2 regions of the Paenibacillus sp. FSL F4-0097 genome follow, and region 2 is predicted to be linked to the other one. Evidence: riboswitches for the same ligand, from Rfam matches in the RefSeq annotation. Region 2 holds a riboswitch; the other holds the start of a gene.
The links. A riboswitch is a leader RNA that binds a small molecule or an ion and turns the genes downstream of it on or off. The one in region 2 is predicted to bind preQ1.
Positions count from the first base shown of each region.

Region 1: it holds a riboswitch for preQ1, as region 2 does, so the genes downstream of both, queF (preQ(1) synthase) here and MHH86_RS06105 (queuosine precursor transporter) in region 2, are expected to answer to the same signal.

Region 1 covers NZ_CP151965.1:3,715,893-3,725,692, reverse strand. The annotation lists gene murB (UDP-N-acetylmuramate dehydrogenase) at 1-680, shown strand, start outside; gene MHH86_RS16650 (hypothetical protein) at 744-1,079, opposite strand; PreQ1 riboswitch class I at 1,399-1,442, shown strand; gene queF (preQ(1) synthase) at 1,606-2,079, shown strand; gene queC (7-cyano-7-deazaguanine synthase QueC) at 2,109-2,771, shown strand; gene MHH86_RS16635 (6-carboxytetrahydropterin synthase) at 2,771-3,253, shown strand; gene queE (7-carboxy-7-deazaguanine synthase QueE) at 3,246-3,968, shown strand; gene MHH86_RS16625 (cysteine hydrolase family protein) at 4,104-4,625, shown strand; gene MHH86_RS16620 (VanW family protein) at 4,626-5,444, shown strand; gene MHH86_RS16615 (zinc-dependent alcohol dehydrogenase) at 5,526-6,662, shown strand; gene MHH86_RS16610 (DMT family transporter) at 6,805-7,719, shown strand; gene MHH86_RS16605 (class I SAM-dependent methyltransferase) at 7,752-8,597, shown strand; gene MHH86_RS16600 (sugar ABC transporter ATP-binding protein) at 8,822-9,800, shown strand, end outside.
Region 2 covers NZ_CP151965.1:1,384,088-1,393,887, reverse strand. The annotation lists gene MHH86_RS06130 (SDR family NAD(P)-dependent oxidoreductase) at 1-202, opposite strand, end outside; gene MHH86_RS06125 (MaoC family dehydratase) at 205-546, opposite strand; gene MHH86_RS06120 (MaoC family dehydratase N-terminal domain-containing protein) at 521-922, opposite strand; gene MHH86_RS06115 (thiolase family protein) at 919-2,070, opposite strand; gene MHH86_RS06110 (AMP-binding protein) at 2,067-3,548, opposite strand; gene MHH86_RS06105 (queuosine precursor transporter) at 3,827-4,540, opposite strand; PreQ1 riboswitch class I at 4,551-4,596, opposite strand; gene MHH86_RS06100 (methyl-accepting chemotaxis protein) at 4,964-6,652, shown strand; gene MHH86_RS06095 (YnfA family protein) at 7,696-8,022, opposite strand; gene cobS (adenosylcobinamide-GDP ribazoletransferase) at 8,471-9,286, opposite strand; gene cobU (bifunctional adenosylcobinamide kinase/adenosylcobinamide-phosphate guanylyltransferase) at 9,283-9,800, opposite strand, start outside.

The DNA of each region.
Region 1 (9,800 bases), 2.3 Mb from region 2:
GTGTACGTGGGATCGTTCTGCAAACGGCAGGACTGACCGAAATGGGGATTCGCGACAATCTCTTATATGCGCAATGTGGTGCCAAAATAATTGATGTTTCCAGATATGCACTTGATAAGGAGCTTACGGGTCTTGAGTTCGCCTGTGGCATTCCAGGAACAGTTGGTGGAGCGCTCTATATGAACGCAGGTGCTTATGGCGGTGAGATCAAAGATGTCCTGCATAGTGCACTAGCTATAAATAAGAACGGGCAATTGGTAACTCTGCAAGGTGATGAGCTGCAATGGGGTTACAGAAAAAGCGTGTTCGCAAGCGGTGAGTACATTGTACTTGAGGCCAAATTTGCTATGACTTCCGGTGATGTTTTAACGATCAAGGCAAAAATGGATGAACTAACTTATTTACGTGAATCGAAGCAACCGCTTGAGTATCCATCCTGTGGGAGTGTATTTAAGCGGCCTCCAGGCCGTTTTGCAGGTCAGTTAATTCAAGAGAGCGGCTTACAGGGTACAAGAATCGGCGGTGCTGAGGTATCCAAGAAGCATGCGGGATTTATTGTGAATGCAGATAATGCAACAGCCAGTGATTACATCGGGCTAATCCACCATGTAAGAGCGACTGTGAAGGATAAATTCGGTGTAGAGCTGGAAACTGAAGTGGAGATCATTGGAGAAGAATAAATGATAAGCAAAAAGAGCCCGCAATCGCTGTGGGCTCTTTTTGCTTATCATAATCATGTTCGTTTAATCTACTGAAAGGGTGTAATTAGCTCTGTCCGTAGTTATTTCTGCCTTGCGGTCGGCTAAGTCTACGATTTGAAGACCTTCAACAGCTAAATCATAAGTGGATTGTGGCAGGGATACCAGTTCACCATCGGCGTTAAGTGTGCTGCCGAAACCTCTTAATATCAGTGCACTTCCAAGATATTCATCAATAACATCGTCTGCACTCCGGAAATCTACGGACTCTAAATTGAAATGAACTTTATCCAAATCACGAAGTTCTTTCTTTTCAATAGCGATTGTTTCATTCAAATGATTGTTAAGCCAATCCATAAGCTGCTGTATACTTTGTTCCATAAAATGCTCCCACCCTTAGCTCGAAGATTATTATGAATAAGTTACCCTTTTCTTAGGATTTGAATCCTTTTTTTTGCCGCATCTTAATTAACCATATGAATAATTCATGTCATTAAAAAGAAATCCACAATCAAATTGGCATTGGTTTTGAGCTTCCTAATCTCTACATACGCAGGTCTATCCACGTTAATCTGGAGTGATTTGCTGATCTGTATAAGGTAACAGTAAAGAGTAGAACTTGTCAGGAGCGGGCTACCCATGGTATAGTTCAAGACGCAATATGCTTTATGCTTTAAGAAGAAGTCTGCACTAAAGTTGTGCAGGAGAGGTTCGCGAACTCCCTCTATAAAAAACTAAGAATATATTAAACAGTACAAGCGGTTGCTGTCCTTTATCCGGACGTTGCTTCCGTTTCTTCTTAGTGGAGCCAAGTTTTCGAAATCTCGTTCTTCTTTCCATTACCGGCCAAGGCCGAAGGAAAAGAGAGGGGTTTTTTGTCGTGTCAGAAGGAAGATTGAAAGAGGAAATGCAAGAAGTTACTTTGCTTGGTAATCAGGGAACACAGTACAAGTTTGGTTATGATCCAGACATTCTGGAGGTGTTTGATAACAAACATCCCGGACGTGATTATTTTGTTAAATTCAACTGCCCTGAGTTCACTAGCTTGTGTCCTGTAACGGGTCAGCCGGATTTTGCCACGCTGTATATTTCGTATATTCCTGAACAAAAAATGGTGGAATCCAAATCATTAAAGCTGTATCTGTTTAGCTTCCGCAACCATGGTGACTTTCATGAGGACTGTGTCAACATTATTATGAATGAACTGATCTCACTGATGGATCCGCGTTACATTGAGGTATGGGGCAAGTTCACTCCGCGCGGAGGCATTTCAATTGATCCTTATTGCAACTATGGAAGACCGGGTACGAAGTATGAGGCGATGGCGGAACACCGCTTAATCAATCACGACCTCTATCCAGAAAAAGTGGACAACCGCTAAATTCCAACTTGTGATAAGGAGAGATTCATATGAACAAAAAAGCACTCGTCGTATTCAGCGGCGGACAAGATAGCACCACTTGCCTGGTTTGGGCATTGCAGCAGTATGAGGAAGTGCAGGTAGTTACCTTCAACTATAATCAACGTCATGCGGCTGAAATCGAAGTTGCAACAGAGATAGCAGCTAAGTTTAATGTAAAACAGCATATTCTTGATCTGGGGCTGCTTAATCAGCTGGCACCCAATGCACTTACCCGTCAGGATATAGATATCGTGGCTGGGGAAGGGGATGAGCTTCCAAGTACTTTCGTCGATGGACGGAATTTGTTGTTTTTATCTTTTGCCGCTATATTAGCTAAACAACTGGGGTACTCCCATATCGTCACTGGGGTTTGCCAAACGGACTTTAGCGGTTATCCGGACTGCCGTGATGTTTTTGTGAAATCATTGAATGTTACGCTGAACTTATCTATGGACTATGAGTTTGCGATCCACACTCCCCTAATGTGGCTGGATAAAAAAGAAACGTGGAAAATGGCCGATCAACTGGGGTATTTTGATTATGTTCGCGAACACACACTGACCTGTTACAACGGTATTATTGGCAGTGGCTGCGGTACTTGTCCAGCCTGTCTATTGCGTCAGCGTGGTCTTGAGCAATATGAGGCGGAGAGAATGGAGGCCGGTTCTTAATGCTTAACGAGGTTTCAGTCTGCAAAATATTTACGTTCGATGCGGCACACCAGTTAGTGGGACACAAAGGGAAATGCAGCAATCTGCACGGACATACTTATAAGCTCGAAGTAGTGCTTAAGGGCAAACCTATGGCCGCGGAAGGCCACTCGGATGAAGGCTTCGTCATTGATTTTAGCGATATCAAAATGACAGTACAACAAAGCCTTGTAGATCGTTTAGATCACGCTTTTCTTGCTATGGGAAATGAACCTGTGTTAGAGACGTTAACGAATACGGGCTCCAAAGTAGCCTTATTGTCTTTCCGCACCACAGTGGAGAATATGTCTTCATATATTGCCTACAAGCTTAAGCAAGCAGGGTTGCCTTTATACTCGGTAAAGCTATGGGAGACTCCAACCTCTTGGGCAGAGGTGCTGGCTGAAGACGTTCCGGATGAAGGGCCATCCTACCGTTTGTATGGAGGCTGTGACTGTGAGTAAGATTCCTGTAATTGAAATGTTCGGTCCAACTATTCAAGGCGAAGGTGCGGTAATTGGAGTGAAGACGATGTTTGTCCGCACCTATGGCTGCGATTATCGCTGCGGCTGGTGTGACTCCGCTTTTACTTGGGATGGTACGGCTAAGAATAAGGTTCGCATGATGGAAGCAGAAGAAATCATAAATGAATTATTGGCGTTAGCTGGAGATAATTTCGACTGTGTTACGATTTCAGGCGGTAATCCTGCCTTGATTGGTGAAGGAATGGGTACCTTCATCAGTCTGCTTCATGAGCGTGGAATAAAAGCAGCGATAGAAACTCAGGGGAGTAAATGGCAGGATTGGTTCAATGACGTGGATGTGCTGACAATCAGCCCTAAACCCCCAAGCTCAGGAATGACAACGAATTGGGAAATGTTAGATAACATCATGAGTAAGATGGAGAAACTGGGTCGTTCTACGCATAGCTTGAAGGTCGTAGTGTTTGATGATAATGATTTTGATTATGCGAAAAACGTTCACCAGCGATATCCGAATGTGCAGCTCTTTCTGCAGCCTGGTAATGATGATGTCACGGAAGAGGGCAACATTTCTGCTCGACTTCTGGGAAGGCTGGAGTGGTTGTTTAATAAAGTAATCGTGGATTCGGATATGAACAAGGTTCGTGTACTTCCACAGTTGCATGCATTGATCTGGCATAATAAGCGTGGCAAATAAAAGATTGATGAAATCGTCCGGGTATCAGCTTACAGATGCTCGTTTTTTATTTTTAACATTTGTAACTTCTAGTAGGTAGATAGTCTGTCCCAGTTTCTGGTATGATTTTGAAAAAAGCTCTTGGAGGTTATTCATTTGGAACAATCAACAGCATTATTAATTATCGATGTTCAAGAAGCCATGTTCTCCTATGAACTAAAGCTGTACGATGAAGAGGGTGTGATGGACAGGATTGTCTCCCTTCAGCAAAAAGCTCGATTAGCAGGTACTCCTATTGTGTATATTCAACATACCGAAGATGAGGAGTACACAAAAGGTACACCCACTTGGCAGATCAGTCACCGCATCACACCGCAGGAAGGCGAAGTTATCGTTGAGAAGCCTACTTGGGATGCTTTTCACCGAACGGAATTGCAAGATGAACTCCAAAAGCTCGAGATCACGAATCTGGTGATCTGTGGGATGCAAAGTGAATTCTGTCTGGATACGACAATAAGACGCGCATACAGCATGGGATATAAAAGTGTACTGGTTTCAGATGCTCATAGCACCTTTGATAATGGGGTTCTGAGTAGTAGGGAGATCGTTAAGCATCATAATGCGATAATTGGAGGTAGATTCGCCCAGTTACGAGCTGAAAGCGAGGTTCAGTTCTAGATGAATACACCCCAGGCTGCCATGAAGCCTATTCAGCGTTCTCGCCTTAGATTGTTTGCTGGCAAACGATATTTTATTTGGAAAAGATATTTGAAATGGTACACTGGACGAAGCAAAATAGCGAAGCAGCGTACGGATGAAACATTATCTTATGCAGCTATGACTCATGCTACCCCGTTATTAAGAAGTCTTCGGAATGTAGATATGCTGCTTCAATACAATAAAATTACTAACTTACGGCTGGCAATTGCGAAGCTGGATGGACTTGTTGTGCAGCCGGGGGAGACTTTTTCCTACTGGAGAAGTATTGGTAAGCCCACTAAACGAAAAGGGTATCTGGAGGGTATGGTGCTGCATTATGGTGGTTTTCATTCCGGGGTTGGAGGAGGCTTATGCCAGTTGTCTAATCTGATCTATTGGATGGCACTGCACACACCACTTACCGTTATTGAACGGCATCGTCACAGCTATGATGTATTTCCAGATGAACAACGTACACAACCTTTTGGAAGCGGGGCGACCTGTTCTTATAACTATTTGGATCTTCAATTGAAAAATAACACCGCTCAAACGTATCAACTAAAGCTCTGGCTGGACGATAGCCATTTACACGGGGAATGGAGATGCAATGAGCAGGCGCTTTATGATTATGAAGTATACGAAAGTGATCATAGGATTAGTCTAGAGCCTTGGGGCGGATATATACGCAGTAATAAGATCAGTCGAAAAGTATATACCCGATCTGGAGATCTAATTGGAGATGAAGCTGTAACTGATAATTACGCACTGATGATGTATTCTCCGCTTCTTCATGGATAAGAGGTTAGGGCTTAGGGATATAACATAGAAAGGTATGAACGTTATATCTCTAGACCATCTCCAAAGGAGCGGATTAACAGCATGAAAGCACTAACCTACCAAGGGAAGAAAAAAGTGAAAGTTAAAGAAGTAGCTGATCCGAAGCTTGAGAAAAAAGATGACATTCTTGTTCGGATTACCACTACGGCGATTTGTGGCTCGGATCTGCACATTTATAACGGAGAAATTCCAGGTATGCATGATGATTATGTTATTGGTCATGAGCCGATGGGGATTGTTGAGGAAGTGGGACCTGACGTAACTAGAGTCAAAAAAGGTGACCGAGTCATCATCCCCTTTAATGTCGCCTGTGGGCAGTGTTTTTTCTGCCAGCATGAGATGGAGAGCCAATGCGACAATGCTAATGACGCCAAGGACACAGGCGGTTATCTTGGTTATTCCGATACTTATGGCGGTTTTGCTGGCGGACAAGCTGAATTGCTGCGGGTACCTTATGGTAATTTTGGGCCTTTTGTAGTTCCGGAGGATGCAGAAATGGAAGATGAGAAAATTCTTTTCTTATCTGATATTGTGCCTACTGCTTGGTGGGGAGTAGAAAGCGGGGGAGTGAAGCCGGGAGATACGGTCATTGTTCTCGGCTGCGGGCCCGTGGGACTGCTAACTCAAAAGTTTGCCTGGATCAAAGGAGCCTCTAGAGTCATTGCTGTTGACCATATCGGCTACCGATTGCAACATGCGAAGCTGACCAATAATGTTGAAGTTTATAACTTCGAAGAGATCAAGGACATTGGGGCTCATTTGAAGGAGATCACTCATGGGGGCGCAGATGTGGTTATTGACTGTGTGGGTCTAGATGCCAAAATATCTGCCTTGGAGAAAGTGGAAACGGTTCTGAAGCTGCAAGGGGGCTCGCTCAGTGCATTCAGAATGGCCGCGGATATCGTACGTAAATTCGGAACCATCCAGCTTGTAGGGGTCTATGGACTTAATTACAATATGTTCCCGCTGGGTCAGCTATTTGAACGAAACATCACATTAAAGATGGGACAAGCGCCGGTGATTCACTATATGCCGTTGCTGTATAAGATGATTAAAGAAAATAAATTTGATCCTACAGATATCATTACGCATCGCCTGCCAATTAGTAAAGCGGAGCATGGCTATGACGTTTTTAGTGAGAAAAAAGAAGATTGCATCAAGGTTGTTCTGAAGCCGTAGCCTTTTAAGAAGCATGAGCTTTCGTCAGAAATGACATTGCTTGTGCTTTTTTTAGTGAAATCTTATGAAAAAAGATGCATTTTTTCACGGTCTGCGTTAAATTAACATAAGTGACTTAAGATATTGAAAGGACGCGTAACATGTGAAACTTAAAAAACCGCCACTTCCGATTCCACTATTAATGTTGATAGGGATTGTGGCCATCTCTTTTTCCGCCATTTTTATTAAATGGTCTGATGCACCTGCATCTATACAAGGCATGTACAGATTATTATTTACCTCACTGCTGATGCTGCCTTTTGCAAGACCCTATAGTGGAGCTGCTTTTGCTCTTCGTAAAAAAGACTGGCTAATGCTCATCCTCTCAGGCGCAATGCTTGCGCTGCATTTTTTGCTATGGATGGGATCATTAAAGTATACTTCGGTAGCTAGTTCAACAATGATCATGGCGCTGGAGCCTGTATTTATTATGCTGGGTGTTTATTTTTTGTATAAGGAAAAGACAGCTCTGTCTGCTATTCTAGGGCTTGGCATTGCAATTGGCGGTGTCGTGTTTATCGGCTGGGGTGATATTGGAATCTCTGCAGATAATCTTAAAGGTGATCTATTATCGGTCGGAGGCACTGTGGCGGTAGCTATACATATGCTGATCGGTCAAAAGCTAGTGGTGCGCATGCCCTCTTATTTATATAGCTTGATTGTCTTCTTGTCAGCCGCTGGCGTGTTCGCCGTATACAATCTGTTCATGGGGATTTCCTTTTTTAATTATCCGGCCAAGGAATGGGGAATCTTTGTATTGTTAGCAGTGGTGCCAACGGTGTTTGGCCATATTTTGTTTAATTGGTTACTACAATATGTATCTGCGACTACGGTTTCAATGAACATTTTAGGAGAACCAGTGGGTGCCAGTATCTTAGCGTATTTACTCTTGGGTGAACAGCTAACAACCTTACAATGGGCAGGTGGGCTGCTCGTTATGATTGGACTCGCAGTATATTTGTACGCGGGAAGAAGGAAAACTATCCGGATGGCTGATGCCATTCAGAATGCTTCATAACAGATATTTTACACATAAAGGGGTAGTAATGGATGGAAGAGCAGAATCAATATTCAAATAATCAGGCAGAAAAAAACGCTGTGCCAACAAGCGAAGAGCTTTGGAACGAAGATACTTATACCGCTTGGGTAACTCGGTTTGGTACACCGTCAGAAGCAGCTGCAAAATTAATAAAGGAACCAAGTGCAAAGCTTTACCCGCTCCTTTCTTTTTTTGGAGAGGTGAAGGGGAAGAAAATGATGAATTTAATGGGCTCAAACGGAATGAAGGCCGTGGCACTCTCATTACTAGGTGCGGAAGTAACGGTTGCTGACTTCTCGGAAGCCAATGCGCGATATGCGGCTGATCTTGCCCAAGAAGCAGGGGTACCACTAACCTATATCGTCTCAGATATTCTTAAGCTACCAGAAGACGTCCTTGACGGTTCATATGACATCGTCTTCGCGGAGTTAGGAATTGTTCATTACTTTACTAACCTTACACTATTCATGGAAACAGCTCGCCGATTGCTTTCTCCTGGAGGCGTATTTGTACTCCGCGATTTTCATCCGGTAACGACCAAGCTTATTTCCTCAAAGGGATCTACTGCGAAGGTACGCAAACACAAAGTAAACGGAGATTATTTTGACTCATCATTGGAAGAGAAGAAGGTATCCTATTCCAAGTATTTGCCTTCCACAGGTACACCAGCAGGTGAACAAGAGCATAGTGTTGTGTATTGGCGCCGCTGGACACTCGGAGAAATTGTAACCGCTGCAGCTAATAGCGGACTAGTGATCCGCCAATTAGTAGAAGAACCTAATCTATCTTCCGACGTGTATGATAAGGGAATTCCTAAGACCTTCACATTGGTGGCTGGAAATGGCGCAAGCCTGTAAGAGGGATCGCTGACATGTGATTTTTAGGGTATAACATTTGTGCTGAACTGAGGTGCTCTCGGTTCAGCTTTTTTTTGTGTAAAACATAAAATTTTAAACTTTTTTACGGAGATTATTCCATTACAATGGCAACTTATAGGGAATACAATGATTTTACATTCCGGATTGAAAGCGATTACTTTAAGGGTTAATGCATTCTCAAAGAATTTGAGGTGGATATCAAAATGAACGAAGTGTTGCTTCGTATGGAGGGAATCAACAAGTTTTTCCCAGGTGTTCATGCTTTGAATGAATGTCAATTTGAGCTGAAGCGTGGGGAAGTTCATGCGTTAGTAGGAGAAAATGGCGCTGGCAAGTCTACCCTTATGAAGATTGCGACAGGTGTCTATTCCAAGGATGCTGGTCAAATGTGGTACAAGGGAAATGAAGTGGAGATTGTTAATACCCGTGAAGCACAGGAGCTTGGAATTAGTATCATCCATCAGGAATTGAATTTAATGCCTCATCTTACGGTCGCCCAGAACATTTACATTGGACGAGAGCCGCGAAAAGCTCTGAAATGGTTCGTTGATGATTTAGAGATAAACCGAAAAGTTCAGGTTTTGTTTGATCAAATGAATCTGAAGCTGGATCCCAGAGTTTTGGTATCAGATCTGACAGTTGCTAATCAGCAAATGGTTGAAATCGCTAAAGCCTTGTCTTTCCAAGCCGAGGTATTGATCATGGATGAACCAACCGCCGCGTTAACAGATACAGAAATTAACGAGTTATTTCGAATGATTGAGCAGCTACGAGATAAAGGTGTGGGAATTATTTATATCTCTCACCGCATGGATGAATTGAAGCGAATTACAGACCGCATTACAGTTATGCGCGATGGTTGTTATGTAGATACCGTTCGTACCGATTCAATAACGATTGATCAGATCATCAGCATGATGGTTGGACGTGAATTATATCAAACGTCGAAACCAACGATTGCGAAACAGACTCAGCAAGTTGTCTTAGAAGTTCGGAATCTTTCTAGAGGGCATGCGTTCAAGGATATTAGCTTTCATCTGTATAAAGGTGAGATTTTGGGCTTCGCTGGTTTAATGGGAGCTGGACGTACCGAGGTTGTTCGTGCCGTATTTGGTGCCGATCCCATCGATGAGGGTGAAATTATGCTCCATGGAAAATCGGTTCGTATACGTCAGCCACATC
Region 2 (9,800 bases):
CAGTGACTGCGACTGGATCGGCTACATTAGCAGCGTACCCTAGTGCCTCTCCGCCTGCCTGGCGGATCTCGCGCACAACCTCATCGATTAAGACTTGTTTCGTACCATTTACAACCACTATATAACCTGACTTACCAAGCTGCATGGCGATACTACGTCCGATCCCTCTTGTTGCTCCAGTAATTAAGGCTACTCTATTCATCACTACACCTCTTTCACTGCAAAAGCTCCCGCAGCAATAACATCGCCAGCTTCTGTTGTAAGGATCACTTTCACAAAGCAGTCGTCAGCTGCAAAATCAAAAATCACGACACTATCGACCTCTATAGGCTTATGAAATTTCATATCATATTGAGTGATCCACTGTGTAGGGTGCTCAGCAATGTACAAGGATTGGGCTAATCCCATAAGATACATCCCATGTGCGATGGGTCGCTTCAAGCCAGCCTTGGCAGCGGCATCTACATCTAAATGTATAGGCGCCGAATCTTGGGAAGCAGCTGCATATTGCCGGATAGCTTCAGCTGTTACGCACTTTTTTATCATGATCATCACCTACCCGAATTAACACCGTTTCTGCGGTGACTATAAGCTCACCCTCACACCTACAAACCAGCGTATGTGTGTAAAAAGTCAGTTTACCCTGTCTGCCTTCTTTTTGCACCTCGCCCGTTAACGCTAATTCACAATCCAAAATCATCCCCGCCGTAATCGGAGCCTGATATGAAAATTTCTGAGTGCCGTGAAGCAAGGGTTCACCGATGATTAACCAAGGAATATCGAAGTTTTGCCAGAAAATAATAGGCATCGTCGCAGGAGCAATCAGCTTTCCATTTATCGTCTGCATGGGTGCTTCGATACTCTGTGCGTAGTCCGAAATCCAATCAGCAGTCATATGGATCTGATGTCGGACACTGTTCATTCCATAACCTCCACGAGTGTTGCCAGACCTATCCCGCCGCCGATTCCCAGAGTAGCAAGCCCTCGTTGGTAAGGAGCATGTTGCATTTCAGCACATAACCGAGTCATTAAAATAGCCCCGGAAGCTCCGTATGGATGGCCTATTGCTAATGCCCCCCCGCCAAGATTGACCTTTTCCTGTGGAATTTGAAGCTCATTCAGTGAAGCCAATACTTGTGAAGCAAAAGCCTCGTTAAACTCTACGATATCTAAATCGGCAACGGTAAGCTTTTGGCGTTTTAACACCTTTTGCACAGCTGGTACAGGCCCCATCCCTAAATAGTTCGGATCTACACCCGCAGCTTGCGCATCCACGACCCGTAAAATAGGCTTCAGCTTAAGCTGCTGGCATTTCTCCCGAGACATCATTAATAGAAGCGCTGCGCCATCATTAATAGGACAGGCATTTCCAGCAGTGACGGTACCCTTTTCTTCAAAAATTGGCGGCAGCTTTTGCAGCTTGTCCAGACTCGTATTAGCCCGAGGACATTCGTCGGTGTTCACCCACTGCCCCTCTACCTGAAGAGGTACTATCTCCTGCTGAAACCGGTCACTTTGCTGAGCATGAACCGCCTTTTGATGGCTTTTCAAGGCATATTGATCCTGCTCTTCTCGAGAAATCCCGTATTTCCGAGCTACATTCTCTGCAGCAATTCCCATATCCGGATCACCGTAAGAGCTAGGCGTAAAATGTGCACGGGTATATAGCTGCGGAACCCCCATTAAGGTCTGTGGTTTAACCATTTTCCATGGAGCACGGCTCGTACTTTCGACACCACCCGCTAAATAAATCTCACCAGCGCCGCTTTGAATCAGTCTTGCTGCTATATTAATTGCCTCTAGCCCAGATCCGCACTGACGATCCACGGTGACGCCCGGAACCGAAACAGGCAGCCCCGCTTCAAGCGCAGCTACCCGGGCAATATTACCTCCTGGGCCCACAACATTCCCAATAATGACATCATCGATCAGTTCTTTAGGCAAGTTCGTTTCGGCTACAATATGCTGAATAAGCGGCGCCAGTAATGCTTCCGGCTCAAGTGTACTTAATAAGCCACCCATTCTGCCAATCGGTGTACGTTTTGCCATGACAATTACTGCTTCTATCATACCATCGCTCTTTTCACATAGTCTTTCATCGCTTGCCGGGCAATTTTGCCACTGCTTGTATAGATAAATTCATCCAGGGTTAACAGCTGCTTCGGCGCTTTGTAGCTTGCTAAATACTGGCGGCAATAATTCTTAATTTCGTCGACAGATAAATGCTGCTCTCCGCTCCACTTCACGAGGGCTATCAGCTGTTCTCCCCAGTAATCGTCAGGCACGCCAAGCACCATCACTTCATCTATTTCCGGAAGAAACTCCAGCACCCTCTCTATTTCTTCTGGATAAACGTTCAGGCCTCCGGATATGATTTTATTCTTCAAACGTCCCGCCATATATAAATAACCAGCTTCATCCTGATAAACATAGTCTTCTAAAATAAGCCATCCCTCTCTAAAAGCTGCTGCTGTCTCATTCGGCAATTGATGGTAGCCTAAAAATATCATATCACTACGCACATATAGCTGCCCAATCTCCCCAGTAGGGACTTCCCGGAACTGTTCATCACGAATGGAAATTTGCACCCCGGGATAAGGTTTGCCTATAGAGGTCGGATTATGCTCGGTCAGAACATTCAAATAACTAATATAACTCGCTTCTGAAGAACCGTAGGATTCATAAAGGCGCGCTCCACCAAACACTTCCATGCCCCTTTTCTTGGACAACTCCGACCACTTTGCACCTGAGCTAATAATCGCATCAATCTGTATCTGCCCAGGTACAGCCTGCAACATCATGGATTCGATCATTGTTGGTACGACGAACAGCACCACACCCGGAATTTGCTGGCACAGCTCTAACACCTTCGTGGCACTAAATTTTTGTGTGATATGAAAGGTTGCTCCACAATATAGACTCTGCATTACGGCGAATAAGGATAGGGAATGCACAAATGGACCTGGTGCCAAAACATCCTTCATAGCGTCCAATTCAAAAGCAATATTCGAGACCTCAAAGCTTTTTAACCATGATAAATGGGTACGCATATAACCTTTGGGCAACCCGGTTGTGCCTGAAGTAAAGCCAATAAATAATAATTCATTCGTCTCATCCAACTCAGCCTCCGGCTTCAGGGCAGCCAGCCACTGATCATAGGAACTTGTTCGTTCATTTGAGAAGGTCAGTGTTGGGATCGCTTGATCCTTGAGGACCAGATTCTTTGCGGCTTCCGGCTCGGCAAAAATCATTGTCGGCTGGCACTGTTCTATAATAACCTGCAGTTCATTAGCACTCCATTTGGGATCTAAGGGAATGGGAACACAGCCCGCATAAATCGCCCCCAAGAAAACCTCAACAAATTCAATACGATTCGTAGATAAAATCGCGATTTTGTCATGCCTCAGACCCTTTTGCTGTAGGCCATTCGCGATTCTCCGCATCGTTTCTACTAATGTTGTATAGGTATGACTTGCTAGGTCATGGGTTAAGGCAATGTTGTCAGGCTGCTGTGCTGCATGACGCAGTATAGGAACTACTAGATTCATCCTTGATCACACCTGTTCGTAATTTCTGTGACTACCAATTATATACATTTTCTTCAATCGGACTGCCCCGCAAGTCCAGCCCAGACTAAAGGATATGTGATAAGCGCCATCGCAGGCGCTCCTGTTAGACTAACCCGCTAGAATTGCTATGATAGCTTATTTTAGCTTTATATTATTTTTATGTACACATTTTCATGTAACTATTAAGTCCATCTTACAACTAAAAAAATAGCCAGCACGCATCGATTATGATCGGTACGCGCTGGCTGTATTGTTGTCTAGTCCTTCTTTTGAAAGGATGATGGTTTACCCTCTTCAGCAAAAGTAAAGGTTCGGGCGATATATAAGATAGGTGTGCTTACTGCGGTTAGTAAGAACTTCGCTAGATAAGTCGTAAGCAAAATTTCAAGCCATACATTCCAGTCATACAAGCCCGCAAACGCAATGGTACAGAAAATAAGTGTATCCACAAAGGAGCTAATCATCGTACTGCCGTTGGAACGAATCCACAGCTGACTTGAGGTGCTGTAATATTTACGAATCCAAGAGTACAACCGAACATCTAGGAACTGACTAATGAAGTAAGCAGTAAGACTACCCAAAGCTAGTCGAGGCATCAGCCCAAAAATCGTCTCCAAAGAAGACTGAGCGATATCGGTCTCCTGTGGCTTAAATACTAGTACCATCTGCATAATGACTGTAGTCATAAGCAAGGTGAAGAAACCAAACCAGACCGCTTTACGTGCTTCCGCTCTTCCGTACTTCTCATTAAGCAAATCGCTGGTCATATACAAAGTGACATACATCGTATTTCCGAGTGTCATCACAATATCAAATGGCATAGCAATCGTCTTAGCTACCTGAATGTTAGCAATTACAGTAGCAATACCTACCCAGGCATACATTCCACTTTTCCCGAACAGGCGGTAACAGAGTAGAAAAAAGGCAAAATTGACAATAACAAATAAAACTCCCCACAACAAATTAAACATATTACTGAAACTCCTCCTAGTTTTGTTTACGCGGGATGGTTACGAACCGCGGCTTACATTATTAAATTTTTGGAACAAAACATTAATACTCTATCACAATAGCGCTTAACAATCCATAAAAATAATATTTTTATATGAAATTGGTAGTTCCAGTTCTTTTTTTTCGACAATTATCTAAAATAGTCAGCAATAATTCATTTTTTTCAGAAAAAAATGCTCTATAGGACAAAACTTTCACTATTCATCCAGAGGTTAATTCTATAGAATAGTATCAAACACCTTATTCCCGATCCATTTAGTAGAAATATGACATAACTATGGAATATATCTCGGGTCGCCAATTTCCAGCAGTTGGCATGGAGTATCTAGTGAAGACCAAAAAAAGAAATGACCTCACCGTCCATAAAAAAAGGAGAGAACGATATGTTTCGTATCAAGCATTCGATCAGTCGCAAATTCACGCGTTTATTATTTGTTGTTCTGTTGCTCACGTCTCTTTTGTTAAGCACCAGCTTCTACTTTATCTCCATCAATATCTTCAACAGCTATGTTATGCCGCAGATTAACAAAATCCTTACTGCCGCTGCTCAGGACGTATATAAGAATCTCAACGTAATGCACGCCCAGCAAACGCTAAATAAGAACGAACAATCTGCCACCAATCTTGAGTTCTATTTTCAGGATAAGAGGAAACAACATGGAGTGGAAACCATTTTTCTGGTCAATCTGAAAGGGAAAGAAGCTGAGATTCTATCCGCAGATCACGATGCAAAATTGCAACGGGCAGAAAGTGTCACCGTATCCTCTGCAATGCAACAAGCCTCTAAAGGAAAAACTGGACTAAGCGATACATATAGCGACGCGCATGGTATACATAAAACAGCTTATATCGGTATTCCCGGAAGTACGATGATCATCGGTGTAAGCAGTGACGTAAGCTTCATTCAAGAAAAAACAGACAGCATTCTATGGACAAGTGCCGGCATCACACTTCTGACGTTGATCATCGGCCTAACTGGTGCATGGTTTATGAGTGTGCGTATAACACGTCCAATCTCAAAACTGGCAGCTTATAGTGCCCGGCTCGCAGAGGGAGATTTCACCGAAGAATTATCAATTAAAGGAAATGACGAAGTTGCACAGTTGTCCGTAAGCTTCCAAGCGATGACCCAACGCCTGAAAGAAATGATCGGACATGTACTGGTAACCTCTAATACTGTCGTTGCAGATTCCAACTCTTTAAAAGAACGTGTTGAGGTTCTCAATGATATGGCAGAACACTCCAGCTCATCGGTAGTAGAAATCGGCAAAGGTAGTACGACTATCGCTAGCAGTGCATCAGATAACTCGAGAGCAATGGAAGAAATCAATTTAGGCATTCAAAGTATTGCCTCAGCAGCGAATGAAGTCACGGAGCAAATCAGTGAGGCTTCCGCTGAAGCAAGTGGCGGTAATGAAATTGCTCAAAGCGCTGTGCTGCAAATGCGCCAGGTTGAACGTGCTTCCCTACAGTCGCTGGATCAATTACAAATCATGAATGAGCGTTCAGTAATGATCGGAGAAGTCGTTCACAGCATTACTGAAATTACGAAACAGATCCAAATGCTGTCGCTGAATGCTTCAATCGAAGCTGCACGCGCAGGAGAGCATGGACGCGGCTTTGCTGTTGTTGCCGGAGAAGTACGCAAGCTGTCTGAACAATCCCGTAACGCAAACGAACAGATCCGTGACTTCCTACTTGGCCTTCAGGAAGATATGAGCCGCTCCGTTACTGAGATGAACCACGTGAATTCTGAGGTTGCCTCTGGAGTCGGCAAGGTAGCAGAAGCAGGTGATGCCTTTAATCACCTCTTGATCCTTATCCAAAGCATCAATCACAGCATCCAATCCGTATCTGCGGCTACACAGCAAATCTCGGCAAGTACAGAAGAAGTCAGTGCTTCCGTCGAAGAAACTGCACAAATTACATCAAGATCGCAAGAAAGTGCGGATACACTCGCTGCTAACTCAGAGCGGCAGCGCGTCGAACTGGAAGGCCATGCAGAAACCGTTAAACATCTGTATGAGCAAGCCAAGAAACTCCAAGAAGCTGTGCAGCAATTTAAGATTTAACGCTTGTAAACTAAAAACCCCCGTTCACACGGAAGTGTTGAAGGGGGGTTTTTAGTTTACAATGGCTCGCTAGCGCTTGCTGAGGTCTCGTTTAGACTCGGCTGCATGCGCTAGGCTTGCGCGGAGCTCTCGCTTAGACTCAGGGTGCATACGCTAGGCTTGCGCGGAGCTCTCGCTTAGACTCGGCTACATGTACTAGTTTGCGCGAAGCTCTCGCTTAGACCTCAGCACGCTATTTGCTGCTGGCTTGCGGACTCAGATGCCGCTATTACTCGAAAAACTGCCATTTGGAGGCTTTTTCGGACTCGAGAGACGCTATGGCCTCATAATCAACCCAGACTCAGCCTATTTTGTTCAAATAGCGCCTCTGGTGTCCAAAAACGCTCCAAAATAACCCTTTTTTCGCAAATAAGGTCTCCTGAGTCCGGAGCCAAGTTACTCACAGCGAATTACTTAAAGTTCATCTGTGGATGCTACCTAAGCAAATTACTCAAAGTTCCTCCGTGGATGCTACCTACAGCAAGTTACTCAAAGTTCCTCCGTGGATGCTACCTACAGCAAATTACTCTAAGTTCCTCCGTGGATGCTACCTACAGCAAGTTACTCAAAGTTCCTCCGTGGATGCTACCTACAGCAAATTACTCAAAGTTCCTCTGTGGATGCTACCTACAGCAAATTACTCAAAGTTCCTCCGTGGATGCTACCTACAGCAATAGAATCAGCTACATGCACTAGCTTGCGCGAAGCTCTCACTTAGACCTCAGCACGCTATTTGCTGCTGGCTTGCGGACTCAGATGCCGCTATTACTCGAAAAAATGCCATTTGGAGGCTTTTTCGGACTCGAGAGACGCTATGGCCTCATAATCAACCCAGACTCAGCCTTTTTTGTTCAAATAGCGCCTCTGGTGTCCGAAAACGCTCCAAAATAACCCTTTTTTTCGCAAATAAGGTCCCTTGAGTCCGAAGCCAAGTTACTCACTCAGTAAAAACTAGGTTACTCAGCTTTCATTCAGCTTTTATGGCTAAGCAAACATCACTCAACTTAGTGTCGCGGTGTCCAGAGGATGACCGATACACCGATCACACAAATACCTGCTCCGACCCAGTCATATACGTCTGGTGTCTTCTTGTCTACAAGCCATCCCCATAAGACCGCAAGCACGATAAACACCCCGCCGTAAGCCGCATACACTCTGCCGAAGGAAGGGAATTTCTGCAACGTAGGGATAATCCCATACGCTATCAGAATCAAGGACCCCACTAAGCCGTACCAAAGTGGCCTTGATTCTCTCAACCATAACCACACTAAATATCCGCCACCGATCTCAGCAAGGCCAGCAATTATAAATAGCAGAATGGCAAATAACATGTCATCCCTCTTCCCTGTCAATCTCCTAAAAACGCAAAGGTTACTCATAACAAATTGTACTCAAGGTTCATCCGTGGGGCTACCTACAGCAAACTACTCAAGGTTCATCCGTAGAGCTACTACAGCAAATTACTCAAGGTTCATCCGTGGAGCTGCTTACAGCAAACTACTCAAGGCTCACCCGTAGAGCTACCTACAGTAAACTACTCAAAGTTCACTTATGGTGCTACCTACTGCAAATCACTCAATGTTCCCTCGTGGTGCTACCTACACCAAATTACTCAAGGTTCATCCGTGGGGCTACCTACAGCAAACTACTCAAGGTTCATCCGTAGAGCTACTACAGCAAATTACTCAAGGTTCATCCGTGGGGCTACCTACTGCAAATTACTCAAGGTTCATCCGTGGGGCTACCTACTGCAAATTACTCAAGATACATCCGTGGAGCTTACATTAAATTGTGCTGGAGCAGCAATAACACTAGCAGCAGCACAACCTCCAGCAGCTCGTTCAGCGCGCCGTACACGTCGCCGGTGAGCCCGCCGAGCCGGCTGCTGATCCGCCGCGCAGCTGCGGTGCCGCAGGCCAAGGCCGCGACCGGCAGCAGCAGAGCTGCCGCCAGATGCAGCGGCCACGCGGCTAAGCCAGCGCCGAGCGCCAGTGGCGCAGCGGCGGCGGCCAGCGAGAGCAGCGCGGCGACTGCCAGCGCGCGCCGCTCATGCGAGGAAGCTAGGCCGGCGAAGTTCGCGGCCAGCCCCTCGTCTCCACGGGCAATGGGATAACGCACCATTGCCCGCACCATATACCAGCGGCTCCAGACCGCTGGTACCAAGAGCAGCGGCAGCTCGTAGTAGGCGTAGCCTTCGATTAGAGCTGCCAGCAAAGAAGCTTTAAACAGCAGGAGCAGCACGCAGGCGAGTACGCCCATCGCACCCACACGGCTGTCCTTCATAATCTCCAGGGCACGCTCCCGTGGCCGATAGCTGAGCAGACCATCTGCGCTGTCCATCCAGCCATCAAGATGCAACCCGCCTGTGAGGCTTACCCACAGAATCAGAGTGATCACTGCTGCTGGCCAAGCAGGTAAAAGCAATCCCGTCAGGGCTGCTCCAGCAGCTACGCACAGCCCAATTGCTGCGCCTACCATGGGATAGAAGATCACACTGCGGCGCAGCAGTTCAGGAGAGAATCCCGGATCACCTTTTACAGGAAATCGTGATAAGAACTGAAAGGCAGCTACGGCCGCATCCCTACGCTCCCTCATAAACGATACTCCCTGCTCTTCAGCTCAATCGGAATCCCAACAGTTACTAGAAAGACCTGTTCGCATTGCCGAGCGATCAGCGCGTTCATTCGTCCCGCCAGATCACGATACAATCGGCCAAGCGCATACTCCGGAACAATCCCGTCGCCAACCTCATTAGTGACCAGAATAAGCGTCCCTTGGAAAGAACGCACACTGTCTTCAAGTCTTGTTATCTCACTCTCAACAAGCTCTTGCCTATTTTCAAAACCTTCCACGGCCAATAATGCATTGGATAACCATAAGGTTAAACAATCTACGAGCACCGCTTTTTCACCCGATAATCGCTTTAGCAGATCTGGTAAATCATACGGTTCCTCAAGCGTCTCCCAAGCGTAACCACTTTCCATTCGTTGATGCTGATGCAGAGCAATCCGTTCCTTCATTTCGTCGTCAAAAGCCTGTCCGGTTGCTACATAGAAGGCCTGATCTGCCAGTGAATGCATCAATTTTTCTGCAAAACCACTTTTACCGC